DNA from 2 places in the Paenibacillus sp. FSL H8-0280 genome. Region 2 is predicted to be linked to the other one. Evidence: riboswitches for the same ligand, from Rfam matches in the RefSeq annotation. Region 2 holds a riboswitch; the other holds the start of a gene.

Region 1 (5,094 bases), 3.3 Mb from region 2:
CTTGGCGGAAGGGCGGTTATTGGCGTTGGACAATAAACGACTGTACAGTTCTCAGTCATGTTTCTATAATGGTTTAAATATCTAAGAGATCCATGACATATACGAACTGTAAAAGGGGACTTAGCACATGATCACCATTGGTTGTTTTCACGCTCATTATTCCAACATCGCCTTAATTGAAGAGACGCTTGCTCCTTATGAAGTTGAATTGGTCCATTACGTCGATCCAGGTCTGGACCGTCTTAAACATGACTCTGACTTTTCCGAGGTCGTTATTCACGAGAAGGTAGCCCAGACGCTCCAATGGATCGCTGAGTGTCATGCCGATGCCATTCTGGTTACGTGTACCCTGTTTGCAACAGTATTGGAGCAGGAAGCCATACAGGTCCCTGTGCCTGTGATCGGCATAGATGATCCGTTATTGCAGGAGATGCGGCGAGTACCAGGAGATTACATAATAGCATTCACCAACCCGGCAACTATTGAAGGAACGATGGCACGGGTGAATCAGGCATTACAGCAAGAGGATGAGAATGGGCAACTACACGTTGCCAAGACATCTCAGACGGATGCGGTGTGCATCCCTGGGACATTTGAGTTGATTATGCGTGGAGATCAGCAAGGGTATCTCGAAGCGGTACGAGAAGGCTTACAGCAGATTGCTGAGCAGTATCCGGGTAAAACGGTAGTGGCAGCCCAACTGTCTATGGCTCCCGCAGCTGCACAGGTTACAATAGATCGCGGTATTCCAATCCATAGCCCGCTGGCATTGCTTGCGGCGTATTTGGAGAAGAATTTGGGCCTGGCTCGATAGTAGTGGCTGATTTGGAGTGAAACATTACAATCACTAAAAACATGTGAAAACTACTATATTGACTCCTTTTGCAAAATAAAAATGCTCTCGAACAAGAGCATTTCAAATGGTATAATCACTTTGTACAGCCAATTTGTGGTGGGAAATAGGCTTGCCTCCAGTGGGAGGTGATCCTATGAACTTCTCTTTTAACGACGTAATCGTGTTCGCGATGTTAATTATTGCGCTCCTGACATACATCGATCGTAAAAAGAAGTGACCCGCCACAGGTTGACGGCCTGACGGGTCACTTCATCTGAACTTGCTGCACTCGGAGGAATACCCACCGCAAATGCTGTGCAGGAGTAGCCATTGGCCTGGCTACTCTTATTGGTGTTTACTTACATTCATTTTATTAAACATCTGCTAGACAATCAACCATAATGCTGATAAAAAGTATCAGGAAGCTGATCAATATGATGATGATGAAGACATGATAGCAGTATTCTCACCTTCAAACGATGTCAGACTGCCCAGCTTGCGCTGTACCGGCGCCTAGGAACGTGTCCGATATTCCTCGGCCTTTTCCTGCATGCCCGCTGCTACAGCCTCATTCTCGGACAATCCTTTGTCCGCCGCAAAGGCACGAATGTCCTGCGTAATGCGCATGCTACAGAACTTTGGTCCACACATGGAGCAGAAATGAGCTTCTTTGGCCCCTTCTGCCGGCAGCGTCTCATCATGGTAGGACAGCGCCCGTTCCGGGTCCAGCGAAAGGTTGAACTGGTCACGCCAGCGGAACTCGAACCGTGCCTTGGACAACGCGTCATCGCGGCGTTGAGCACGCGGATGGCCTTTTGCCAGATCGGCGGCATGAGCTGCGATCTTGTAGGCGATGACCCCTTCCCGCACATCATCCTTGTTGGGCAGGCCCAAATGTTCTTTTGGCGTAACATAACAGAGCATCGACGTGCCGAACCAGCCAATCATGGCCGCCCCAATGGCGGACGTGATGTGATCGTAACCCGGGGCAATGTCGGTCGTCAGCGGCCCCAGCGTATAGAACGGTGCTTCTTTACAGATCTCCATCTGCAAGTCCACATTCTCCTTGATCTTATGCATCGGTACATGCCCCGGACCTTCGATCATCACCTGCACATCATGCTTCCATGCGATCTGCGTCAGTTCCCCGAGCGTAGCCAGTTCCGCCATCTGAGCTTCGTCATTGGCATCGTAGATACTGCCTGGACGAAGTCCATCTCCCAGCGAAAACGCCACATCATACCTTTTCATAATCTCGCAGATTTCTTCAAAATGGGTGTACAAAAAATTCTCCTGATGATGCGCCAGACACCATGCTGCCATAATGGAACCGCCCCGAGACACAATACCTGTCATTCGCTTGGCGGTCATGGGGATATAACGCAGCAGTACACCTGCGTGAATCGTAAAGTAGTCCACGCCCTGCTCTGCCTGCTCAATGAGTGTGTCACGGTACAACTCCCAGGTCAGCGCTTCCGCTTCGCCATTCACCTTCTCCAGCGCCTGATACAGCGGCACCGTACCAATTGGCACAGGTGAATTGCGGATAATCCATTCCCGGGTGGTATGAATGTTTTTGCCTGTGGACAGATCCATCACCGTATCCGATCCCCAGCGTACCGCCCAAGTCATCTTCTCCACCTCTTCCTCAATGGAGGAAGATACGGCAGAGTTGCCGATGTTGGCATTGATCTTCACGTGAAAATGACGACCGATCAACATCGGCTCACTCTCCGGGTGATTGATGTTGGATGGCAGAATGGCCCGTCCACTCGCCAGCTCCTGCCGCACAAATTCCGGTTCCACGCCTTCACGAATGGCGGCGAATTCCATCTCTGCCGTAATGACTCCCTGCCTCGCGTAGTGCATCTGGGTTACACAGCGTCCCGGCTGTGCCCGCAAGGGTTTGCCACGTAATCCGGGATACTCTTCGGCGCCGGCTCTCTTCCCTCCGGGCTTCAGTCCGTTATCCTCCGGTTTAACCGTACGGCCTTGATAAGCTTCGACATCGCCACGCTCTGTGATCCAGCGAGTGCGCAGAGCTGGTAGACCTGCACGGATATCCGCATGAAATTCGGGATCTGTCATGGGGCCGCTCGTATCGTAGACACGCAGCGGTTCGTTATGCTCCACCCCTTGGGGAGTATTTGTGTCATGAAGGGCTATCTCACGCTCCGGTACAGCAATATCCGGCCGTGAGCCCTGAATGTATACTTTGCGGCTACCGGGAAAGGGCTGAACCCGTCCGGCCGCTCCTGTTTCCTTTTCCACCCGCTGATCGTTATGTTGCTGTTCCATCGCTTGTTGTCCCGTTTGATTTCCTGTACTCATGTTCGCTTGTCTCCTCCTCAGTGTTCGTCGCTTGTTTGGTTGGTTTCGTCATTAGCTCAATTTCGTACCTGTCCCAATCATGCGCAATGCAGAGAAGAAAGAGCGATCCTACATCAGACCAGGGGAGACACTTTTCATGTACAGTTAACAACAGACGGAGGCTGCCACAGATCATCGATCTATGAGACTTCCCTCCTCATCCAAGCCCACTTTTGTAGGTTAGTGAAAAAGAAGCCCATAGAATACGCGCTATATCGCCTGTTCCCTGTATATAAAAAAGCCGGTCCCCCGAAGGAACCGACTTTTATGTCCATCACCAATAATGCACCTTCAATCAGCTCCTTAACGGAGCCCAACAAGGGTCACATCATGTGGTGGTTGTGGTCATTTCGCCGATTACTTCCCTACGCTGGTATGATCCAGATCAGGTGCAAAGGGTCCGGAATCTCATGCGATTCCGTCTCAGTCCGGACAATTCGGACTCCCCCAGTAACGTTAATAAGTTGCGGCTTACATAAGCCGCCGTTCATATTCAATAAAGCTGGCCCCGTTGGGCCGTCCATTACAGAGTAGCGCAACCGGAACATAAAAACAACCTTTATATTCCAGAACACCAACTCAATTGGAGAAAAACCTCACCTCAACATCAGGATAACATGAGCCCCATTTGCGTAGCTGCATCCTTCAACACAGGTGCGTATTCATGTAATGTCTCCTGCGAGAGTCGGCTGACAGGCCCTGAGACCGAGAGGGCAGCTGCAATATTGCCTCTGCGATCCATAATCGGTACAGATACCGCGGCAGCTCCCGGCTCACGTTCCTCATAACTCGTCGCATATCCGTTATCCCGGATATCTCCCATTTGCGCCAAATACACCGCGGGATCAATAAACACCGGCCATTCCGGCCCGTTCATCAGTTCTTCACGATCCTCGTCCGTGGCAAACGCCATCAGGACTTTGCTGGAAGCCCCCACAGACAGCGGGAGTCTAACACCCACTGGAGCGACTCGGCGGATCGCCTGATCACTTTGCACAGCCTGAATCCGTATCCGTTCACTCCCATCACGCAGGTACAGACTCACGGTCTCCCCCAATCGATCTCTCAGTCGCTCCATCGCAGGCAGCAGCAGAATAGCGGGATCATCACTGCGGGACATGTGAGCTGACAGCTCCCAGATTCGGATGCCAAGTCGGTACTTCTCTGTTGCTGCATCGCGGATCACGAACCCTCGATCCTCCAGCGTAGCCATCAAACGGTGGACTGTACTTTTGTGCAGGCCGATCTGGCTGGCAATTTCGGTGAGTCCCAGATCACTGCGTGTGGTAAAACATAATAATATATCCAGCGCCCGTTCCACAGCCCGGACGGTTAACTTGCGATCTTCCATGGCATAATGCCCTCCTCATGTTTCATCACATGAAACTTGGTTACATAAATTATATGAGAAACGGTCTCATCTGTAAACCAAAAAGAGCCAAAATCAAAATAGGCCAACGTGTAAATTTTTCCTTTTTATAAGACTTAATCCCCTGTAATTTACACACTAAGGTAATGTTACCCATATATCTTAAGAACTATATAACAATTGCGTAACAAATGCCCTCAATCAATTGACTTTGACTATATTGGAACATACGATAAAGATATATTACATTAAGATATCGCTCTGAAGCAGGCTCTGAAATCGACGCAATTCTCTTTTCATGTCGTTGTTATCTTCAACTGAACTTCAAAGGAGGGGCATTCATGTATCAATCATCCCAGAGCGAAGCCCCGCTGCAAACAAAAGTGTCCGATCTGCCCTCTTCCCTATCACCGAGGCTGATTCGGTTCAAACATATTATCGTAGCGTTGCTGCTCTCCGTTGTATTTTTTCTACTGTTTTGTTTTATTGCACTGCATGGTTATATCGCATGGGTATTATC
Region 2 (5,094 bases):
AGAGGTTCCTGAACTGTTTACATTACTTTCAGAAAAGACGGGACCTGTGCTAGAATAGGGTTTCGGAACAATCACAAAAGTAATGTCTAATAGATAGGAGCAACCTCATCTTATGAGTTTATTGTCAGTAGAGAACGTAAGTCACAATTTTGGAGATCGCACGTTATTTAAAAATGTATCGTTTCGTTTACTTGCCGGAGAGCGCGTAGGACTTGTTGGTGCCAATGGTGTGGGTAAATCCACATTAATGAACATTCTTACCGGTAAATTGCTTAAAGATAGTGGAAAAGTGGAATGGACACCTAAGGTCCGTTATGGATATCTGGATCAGCACACGAAGCTTACGCCAGGCAAAACCATACGTGACGTGCTTAAAGATGCATTCCTTCCGTTGCTTGAATTGGAAAAAGAAATGATGAATATTACGGACCAGATGGCAGATGCAGATCCAGATAAGCTGGAGCAGTTGCTGGAAGAGATGGGCGATATTCAGGAACAACTGGAGCAGGGCGATTTTTATCTGATTGACGTAAAAGTGGAAGAGATGGCCAATGGTCTTGGTTTGTCCGCAATTGGTCTTGATCGGGATGTCGCAGCTCTAAGTGGTGGACAACGTACCAAGGTGCTTCTTGCCAAGCTTCTGCTTGAGAAACCTACAGCTCTTTTGCTGGATGAGCCGACCAACTATCTGGATGTAGAGCACATTGAATGGCTGTCACGTTACCTGAAGGACTACCCGCACGCGTTTCTCTTAATCTCTCATGATACGGAATTCATGAATGAAGTCGTAAATGTCATTTATCATTTGGAATTTGCCAAATTAACGAGATATGCAGCGAACTATAACAAGTTCCTCGAGATGGCTGATATGAATAAAGCCCAGCATATTGATGCATACGAGAAGCAGCAAGAGTACATCAAGAAGCAGGAAGATTTCATTCAGCGTAACAAGGCACGTGCTTCAACTTCAGGTCGAGCGAAGAGCCGGGAGAAACAGCTGGACAGAATTGAACGTATTGATCGCCCAGATGAAGCAGCTAAACCAACGTTCAAATTCAAGGATGCCCGCGCGAGTAGCAAAACGGTCTTTGAGGGTATTGATTTTGAAATTGGATATACGTATCCTTTGCTGCCTAAAATGACAATGACGATTGAACGTGGTGAAAAAATTGCCATCGTAGGTTGTAATGGTGTGGGTAAATCGACGCTGTTGAAAACCATCCTGGGAAAAATATCTCCACTCAGTGGAAAGACTTTCTTGGGAGATTATCTGGAAACGGCCTATTTTGAGCAGGAAGTTCGTGCTGGGAATATCACGCCGATTGAGGATGTCTGGAATGAGTTTTCACATTTGACCCAGAATGAGGTCCGTGGTCATCTCGCTCGCTGTGGGTTGAAAAATGAGCATATTACCCGTCCGCTTAACATGCTGAGTGGTGGAGAGCAAGCCAAGGTTCGTTTATGCAAACTCTTGATGCGTGAAAGCAACTGGATTTTATTCGATGAGCCGACAAACCATCTCGATGTCACAGCCAAAGCGGAGTTGCAGCGTGCCTTGCAAGAATTCAAGGGAACGGTGTTACTGGTATCTCATGAACCTGATTTCTACGAGGGTTGGGTCACCAAAACATGGAATGTTGAAGAATGGTCTGAGAAAAACTAGACAATTCAAGCAATGCTTAATAGAAATGAACGGTGACAAAAAAATCCGTCTATGGTAATATAGGCTACAACTTCATATGAACACTAGGGGGGCCGCACGATGCGGCTGAGATGGAAGAATGCGATTCTGGACCCTTTGCACCTGATCTGGATCATACCAGCGTAGGGAAGTGGCGAGCGCGTTTCAGTGAATGACTTGAGCAAACGGCAATTCGAAGGATTCAACCGTCTGTTTAACGAATTGAAACATGCAGTTGCGTGTATAACGTTAAGGCTATAGGGTCTATAGCTTTATTGCACGAAATGAACTGTATGTATCAGTCAGTCATCTGGTCCTATAATTAATACGCAGCCACTCCCCTACGGGAGTGGCTTTTTTGTGTTTTCATAGCATTCACGCATGGAAGGAGATGAACAGTACGGTAATTTCTCATGAACATGTTCAAGAATCATTTGAATTGCATGTTGTATCTACGGGTGCAGGGGATCAAGCATCTTTTGTAAAAGCTGCAAAGGACGTTTGGCCATGGGTGGACTATATTCACATACGAGAGAAACAACTCTCGTGGCAACAAAAGATCGGTTGGGCTGAAAGTCTGCGTGGTGTTGGCGTTCCATCTTGTCGTATCGTTATCAATGGTTCAGAGCTGCCTTCACAGAATGACATCTATGGCGGTGTACATTGGGGGCAAGATGCGATACGAAACTATAACCCTGCTGTTATAAGCAATGTGCAACGCCTTCGTCTGGGTATATCTGTTCATTCAATCGATGAGGCAAAACTCGCTGAAGAACGGGGAGCCGATTACCTATTCTTCGGGCATGTCTACTCAACCAACAGTAAGCCGGATCTTGAACCAAGAGGATTATATGCTCTGGCTGAAGTGTGCTCTGGTGTCTCCATTCCTGTCATGGCGATTGGGGGCATCGAACCGGGAAACATTCACGCTATTCGCTTTGCAGGCGCACAGGGAGTCGCTGTGATCTCGAATGTATGGGCGAGCGATTCCCCGGATCGGGCGGCTGCATTATTAAGGCAGGCTATCGTTGCTACAGAAAGTCTGAGTCGCTGAATCAAGGAGATGAGAGGATGAAAAAGATCATTACAGATAGACCAGATAAGATTCATGCAGAAACGATTATTGTAGGCGGAGGCGTTGTTGGTTGTGCCATTGCGTATGAGCTTGCTTCCCGTGGACAGGATGTGCTGTTGCTGGAGCGTTCGGCGATTGCAGGAGGCACTTCTTGCGCGGCGGCTGGAATGCTGGCGGCAGATAGTGAGGCTTTTGCTCATCCTTTGATGGCTAAGCTCGCCAGGCAGAGTAGACAGTTACTTATTGAGCAACAGGTGCTAATGGCTACACTCAGTGAGGTAGAGGTTGGTCTGCAACGTCAGGGATTCCTAAATCCTTTTCGTTCATACAGTGAATTAAGTAGTTACAAGGACAATCGAAAGTCTGCGTTGTCTGCTTCTGCTGATGAGGTATGGTGGGATCGTTCCGTTGTGCAACAGGAGGCATCATGGCTTAACAGAGATACGTATGGGGCCTACTACAAACCTTACGAGAGTGAGGTTATTCCCGTCCATCTAACGAAGGCATATGCTGAATCCGCTCAAGCACTGGGAGCGCGGGTTATGGAGGACATACAGGATATACGTGTGCAAGCAAACGAACACGGCGTGCAGGGGATCACCACATCGATCGGTGAGATGAGATGCAAACATGTCATTATAGCGGCTGGATTACAGAGTGAAGAGCTGATGAGACATGTGAATCTGAGCTTGCCTGTGTGGTCGGTAAAAGGTGAAATAGCCGCCGTTCAGTTCTTAGATGAACATGCAGGGTACAGACCTGATAGAACGGTGTATGCAGAGGATATCTATATTGTTCCCAAAGCCAATGGAGAGGTTTGGCTCGGGGCAACCAGTCTGCCAGGCAGAACGGATCTGAGCGTTTCTGTACAGGGTGTTCAGAAGCTGCTAACAGCGGCTACCCACTGGGTGCCTGGGATGAAAGAAGCAGAATTTATACGAGCGTGGGCAGGCGTAAGACCGGCAACTCCGGATGGTCTGCCTTATATAGGTGCTTGCGAAAGTGTTCCCGGGCTGTTTGCCGCCTTTGGACATTACCGCAACGGTATCTTGCTTAGTGCGATAACTGGCAGGCTTATCGCTGAATTGCTCGCGGGCAAAAGCTCAGAAGAGCTCGGAATTGAGGCGCTGAGCCCTGAGCGATTGAACAGAAAGGGAGTGGTGCAGTGAATATCATCGTTAATGGTCAACGGATGGAGATTGAAGACAGATTGAATCGTGTGGATAAACTGCTTCAATCTTTAGATCTGCAAGTCAAGACTGTAGTTGTAGAGCTGAACAAGCATATTTTAACCCGCGAGTATCATGAAACGACAGCATTAAGAGAAGGCGATCGAATTGAGATTGTACATTTTGTAGGAGGCGGTTGATGATGTTGAACATTGGTAAATATACGTTTGAGTCCAGATTGTTGCTCGGAACAGGCAAGTTTTCGGATCTGGAAGTGCAAAGTCAGGCTGTGGAAGCATCTGAAACGGAAGTTTTGACCTTTGCTGTTCGTCGTCTGAATTTGGAGGAACGTAATCAGAAGCATTTCCTGGATACGTTGGATTTGGATAAATACACACTTCTTCCGAATACGGCGGGGGCTTCCACTGCGGAAGAGGCGGTGCGGATTGCCGAGCTTGCACGGGCTTCAGGACTTTGTGATATGATAAAAGTCGAAGTCATCGGAGATGGAATGACGTTACTCCCAGATCCGATTGAAACGTACAAGGCTTGCGAAATTTTGCTTGAAAAGGGCTTCACGGTATTGCCTTATATTTCGGATGATGTCATTCTGGCCAAAAGGCTGCAATTGCTTGGCGTACATGCTGTAATGCCTGGCGCTTCTCCCATCGGAGCTGGCAGAGGCATCATCAATCCATATAACCTTGAAGTCATCATAGAGCAGGCCGTTGTTCCTGTAATTGTAGATGCAGGATTGCGCTCCCCAAAAGATGCTGCTTATGCGATGGAACTTGGTGCCGATGGCGTCTTGTTAAATACAGCCGTATCCGGATCAGGGGATCCAGTGAACATGGCTAAAGCGATGCGATTGGGGGTAGAAGCGGGTAGATTGGCATATGAGGCAGGCATGATTCCCGTAAAGCGTTATGCAGCAGCCAGTAGTCCGGTGGAAGGAATGGTTCATACATGACAGATCAAATAACATCTTCCGAGCAGGCCGATCGGTATTCCAGACAGGAACGGTACGCGCCACTTGGCAAGGAAGGCCAGGCCAGATTAAAGGGCAGCAGAGTTTTAATTGTAGGCGCTGGCGCACTCGGAACAGGAATTGCAGAAACGTTAGTTCGTTCAGGAGTCGGACACTTAACGATTGTGGATCGTGATTATGT

What was found. Region 2 has a riboswitch for thiamine pyrophosphate ahead of MHI12_RS17710 (thiamine phosphate synthase). Riboswitches for the same ligand answer to the same signal wherever they lie in the genome.
Region 1: it holds a riboswitch for thiamine pyrophosphate, as region 2 does, so the genes downstream of both, thiC (phosphomethylpyrimidine synthase ThiC) here and MHI12_RS17710 (thiamine phosphate synthase) in region 2, are expected to answer to the same signal.

Annotation. Positions count from the first base shown of each region.
Region 1 is NZ_CP150296.1:735,942-741,035, reverse strand. Features, by position in the region: gene MHI12_RS03465 (hypothetical protein) at 128-814, shown strand; gene thiC (phosphomethylpyrimidine synthase ThiC) at 1,349-3,133, opposite strand; TPP riboswitch at 3,551-3,664, opposite strand; gene MHI12_RS03455 (IclR family transcriptional regulator) at 3,813-4,556, opposite strand; gene MHI12_RS03450 (alpha/beta hydrolase) at 4,916-5,094, shown strand, end outside.
Region 2 is NZ_CP150296.1:4,057,653-4,062,746, reverse strand. Features, by position in the region: gene MHI12_RS17715 (ABC-F family ATP-binding cassette domain-containing protein) at 113-1,663, shown strand; TPP riboswitch at 1,739-1,848, shown strand; gene MHI12_RS17710 (thiamine phosphate synthase) at 2,073-2,735, shown strand; gene thiO (glycine oxidase ThiO) at 2,753-3,925, shown strand; gene thiS (sulfur carrier protein ThiS) at 3,922-4,125, shown strand; gene MHI12_RS17695 (thiazole synthase) at 4,128-4,895, shown strand; gene MHI12_RS17690 (ThiF family adenylyltransferase) at 4,892-5,094, shown strand, end outside.